2 regions of the Streptomyces sp. NPDC096205 genome follow, and region 1 is predicted to be linked to the other one. Evidence: riboswitches for the same ligand, from Rfam matches in the RefSeq annotation. Region 1 holds a riboswitch; the other holds the start of a gene.
The links. A riboswitch is a leader RNA that binds a small molecule or an ion and turns the genes downstream of it on or off. The one in region 1 is predicted to bind thiamine pyrophosphate.
Positions count from the first base shown of each region.

Region 2: linked by a shared signal. The riboswitch ahead of thiC (phosphomethylpyrimidine synthase ThiC) and the one ahead of thiO (glycine oxidase ThiO) in region 1 are both predicted to bind thiamine pyrophosphate.

Region 1 covers NZ_JBIWFS010000002.1:416,340-418,527, forward strand. Annotated here, with positions in the region: gene ACIQ6Y_RS08290 (NAD(P)/FAD-dependent oxidoreductase) at 1-262, opposite strand, end outside; gene ACIQ6Y_RS08295 (hypothetical protein) at 295-645, opposite strand; TPP riboswitch at 700-812, shown strand; gene thiO (glycine oxidase ThiO) at 810-1,967, shown strand; gene thiS (sulfur carrier protein ThiS) at 1,964-2,176, shown strand; gene ACIQ6Y_RS08310 (thiazole synthase) at 2,180-2,188, shown strand, end outside.
Region 2 covers NZ_JBIWFS010000003.1:196,442-198,629, forward strand. Annotated here, with positions in the region: gene thiC (phosphomethylpyrimidine synthase ThiC) at 1-953, opposite strand, end outside; TPP riboswitch at 946-1,123, opposite strand; gene ACIQ6Y_RS13325 (YibE/F family protein) at 1,723-2,188, shown strand, end outside.

The sequences.
Region 1 (2,188 bases):
CGAGGTGCAGCCCGATGTCGAGCGCCTCGAAGTCGACGTCGAAGGCGGAGCCCTCGGCGGTGCCGAGGAGGACGGCCTTGGACAGCGGGGGCCGGTCGTAGGGCTGGTGGGGTTCGGCGCCGATCAGGGTCACGGTGCCCTTGAAGCCCTGTTCGCGCAGGGCGACCGCGGTCTGCACGCCGGCCATGCCCGCGCCCACGACGACGACACGCTGCGGCATGGCCACTCCCGACACTTCCCGCTCCTGCGTCTGCTCGCTCACCTGATCACCATAGACACCTGACAACTCGTCAGTCAGGGGCCCGGTGCCGTGACCTCCTCCACAACGCTCGTCCCGCTGCCCGGCCGCGACTCCCACTCCCAGGTCTCCTCCAGGCGGACCCGGCCGTCGGGCAGTTCCACGACCCGGGACACGCAGTGCCCCGACGATGTGGTGCCGTCGCGCCCCAGCTGGACATACCGAAAGTCCAGCCGGTCTGCGTCCCGGGTTCCCACCAGACGGCCGCGCACGACATCGCCGCCCGCGTACTCGGCCCAGATCTCGCCGTCCTTCTCGTGGTACGTGAACCGGGTGCGGGTGCCCACCTGACCTGGGGCTTGGTCGGCGACCGGGGCGAGGACGAGACCGTCGAGCGAACGGGGCACGGCAGAAGGCTCCCTTACGAGGGCGAGGCGGCTGCGGTTAGGGTGGGGCAAACGTAAAGCACTCGCGGGAGCCCGGACGCACCGGGCTGAGAGGGAGGCTGGCCGGCCTCCGACCGTACGAACCTGATCCGGGTCATGCCGGCGAAGGGAGGGGCTGGACGCCCATGTCGCGTACGTCAGACGTCCTCGTCGTAGGGGGCGGCATCATCGGTCTGGTGACGGCGTGGCGGGCCGCAGAGCGCGGTCTCGCCACGGCTGTCGTGGACCCCGAGCCGGGCGGCGGAGCCGCGCAGGTGGCGGCCGGGATGCTGGCCGCCGTCACCGAACTGCACTACGGCGAGCAGACCCTGCTCGGCCTGAACCTCGCCTCGGCGCGCCGCTATCCGGAGTTCGCCGCCGAGCTGACCGACCTCACCGGGCACGACCTCGGCTACCGGCAGTGCGGCACGCTGGCCGTCGCGCTGGACGCCGACGACCGCGCGCACCTGCGCGAACTGCACGCGCTCCAGCAGCAGTCGGGCCTGGACTCGCAGTGGCTGTCCGGGCGGGAGTGCCGGCGCCTGGAGCCGATGCTGGCGCCGGGCGTGCGCGGCGGGCTGCGGGTGGACGGCGACCACCAGATCGACCCGCGACGCCTCGCGGCGGCCCTGGTGACGGCCTGCGAGCGGGCGGGCGTGGTCGTCCACCGCGACTGGGCCGAGAAGCTCACCGTCGTACGGGAGCGGGCCGCGGGCGTCGTCACGCGCGCGGGCGCCCTGCTGGAGGCCGGGCAGGTCGTCCTCGCGGCCGGCAGCCTCAGCGGGCGGCTGGCCGGCGTCCCGGACGACGTACTGCCGCCGGTCAGACCGGTGAAGGGGCAGGTGCTGCGGCTGACCGTGCCGCAGCGGTACGCGCCCTTCCTCAACCGCACCGTCCGCGCGGTGGTGCGCGGCAGCCAGGTCTATCTGGTGCCGCGCGAGAACGGCGAGCTGGTCGTCGGGGCCACCAGCGAGGAGCTCGGCTGGGACACCACGGTCACCGCGGGCGGCGTGTACGAGCTGCTGCGCGACGCCCACGAACTGGTCCCCGGCATCACGGAACTGCCGCTGACGGAGACCCGCGCGGGTCTGCGCCCCGGCTCCCCCGACAACGCGCCGCTGCTCGGCCCGACCGAGCTGGACGGCCTGCTGCTGGCCACCGGCCACTACCGCAACGGCGTGCTGCTGACCCCGGTCACCGGCGACGCCATGGCGCATGTCCTGACCACCGGTGAACTCCCCGACGAGGCCCGCCCCTTCACGCCCCGTCGCTTCACCACCGCACTCACGGAGCAGCCCGTATGAACCTCTCGGTCACCATCTCCGTCAACGGCGAGCGTCGGCAGATCGAGCCGGGGACGGCTCTCGACACGCTCGTGAAGTCCCTCACCGCGGCGCCCTCCGGAGTGGCGGCCGCGCTCAACGAGACCGTCGTCCCGCGCACGCAGTGGCCCTCCACCGCGCTCGCCGAGGGCGACCGCGTCGAAGTCCTCACCGCCGTACAGGGAGGCTGACCCATGGCCGAC
Region 2 (2,188 bases), on a different contig from region 1:
ATGCCCGTCTTGCGGTTGGCGGTCAGCGGCACATACGGCAGCCGGACGCCCGCGTGGACGGTCATGTAGTCCACGCCCTGCTCGGCCTGCTCGATGACCGTGTCCTTGTAGATCTCCCAGGTCAGCTCCTCGGCCCTGCCATCGACCTTCTCCAGGGCCTGGTAGAGCGGCACGGTGCCGATGGGCACGGGGGAATTGCGTAGCACCCACTCGCGGGTGGTGTGGATGTTGCGGCCGGTGGACAGGTCCATGACCGTGTCGGCTCCCCAGCGGGTCGCCCAGGTCATCTTCTCGACCTCCTCCTCGATGGAGGACGTCACCGCCGAGTTGCCGATGTTGGCGTTGACCTTCACCAGGAACCGCTTGCCGATGATCATCGGCTCGATCTCCGGGTGATTGATGTTCGCCGGCAGCACGGCCCGACCCGCCGCGATCTCCTCGCGCACCACCTCGGGGGAAACGTTCTCCCTGATGGCCACGTACTCCATCTCGGGCGTGATCTCGCCCCGGCGCGCGTATGCGAGCTGGGTGACGGCCTGCCCGTCACGGCCCCGGCGCGGCAGCCGGGGGCGGCCCGGGAAGACCGCGTCGAGGTTGCGCAGACCGCCGCGCGGCGAGGTGTGCTTGAGGCCGTCGTCCTCGGGGCGGACCGGGCGGCCCGCGTACTCCTCGGTGTCGCCGCGGGCGATGATCCAGTTCTCCCGCAGCGGCGCCAGGCCCCTGCGGACGTCCGTATCGACGGCTGGATCGGTGTAAGGGCCTGACGTGTCGTACAACGTGACCGACTGGCCGTTGGTGAGGTGCACCTGACGGACTGGCACGCGCATGTCGGGGCGGGAGCCCTCGACATACCCCTTGTGCCATCCGATGGACTTCCTGACGTCGTCGCTGTCGGAGACCACAGAGGTCTGCGGCTGCGCGGAGGCAGGCGTGCGTACGTCCTTGCTGGTCATGAGACCTACTCCCTACGCCGGCATTACCCGGTAACAGGTTCGGCGGTCGACGCAGCGTTCGCCGTCTCCCGGTGTTTCGTGTGGAACACGACGTGTTCCACGTGAAACATCGCGAAGACGAAGGTCAGCGCCCTCTCAGCCCGGTGCTCCGAGCTCCCGCGTGTACAAAGGTGACTCCACGCTAGCGTCACTTCGGGCGCGGTGAACAGGGGGCCCCTGCCGTTCTTGCGATGATCGGTCGGTGACCACGACACAGCAGCCCCCGTTTCCGCCGCCCGAACCGCGCCGTGACGAACCCCTCGGGGGCCACGGTGACAGCCACGAGGGCGGCCACGAGGCCGGGTACCCCGCCGATGGAACGGGGTACGGCAGCAGCGCCGGAGCCGGGCAACGGGCCCGAGGGGGCTACGGGACCGGGCAGGGCCGCGGGACCGATGGTGGCCACGCCTCGGGTCACGGGCGTGGAAACGGCGAAGCCCCTGGGGCCGGCGGCGGGCGTGGACCCGGAAGCGGGCACGGGGCTGACGGCGGATGGGGAGCCGGGGGTGGCTACGGGGCCGACAGCGGACGGGGCGGCGGCCCTGCTTCCGGCGGCGGCCACGGTGCTGGGACTGGTCACGGTTCCGGCGGCGGCCACGGTGCTGGGGGTGGTCACGGTTCCGGCGGCGGCCACGGTGCCGGTGGAGGCCACAGTGCCGGTGGGGGGCACTCGCACGGGCACAGTCACAGTCATGGGCCTGCCGCGCCGGTCTCCAAGCATCTGCGCAAGGTGATCGCGGCGATCCTCGTCCCGTTCGCGGCCGCGGTGGTCGTGGGCCTCGCCGTGCTGTGGCCCGGCGGCGCGCCGCAGCACGAGCGCACGGGTGTCGGTTTCGACCGGCAGACGGAACAGGCGACGGTCACCAAGGTCGAGCGGGTGGACTGCAAGTCGGTCAACGCCTCCGGCGTCCCCCCGACCGGCGACACCTCCACGGCGGAGGGCTCCTCCGCGCAGCAGCAGGAGAACGGCAGCTGCAAGCGGGCGACGATCAGGGTCGACTCGGGCAAGGACAGCGGGCGTACGTTCACCGAGATCGTGCAGCCCGACCAGTCGCGGCAGTTGCACGAGGGCCAGGAGGTCGTGGTCGCCTACGAGCCCTCCGCCCCGAAGGACCTGCAGTACTCCGTCGCCGATGTGAACCGGCGGCTGCCGCTGGGCGTACTCGCCGGGATCTTCGCGATCGCCGTCGTCCTCG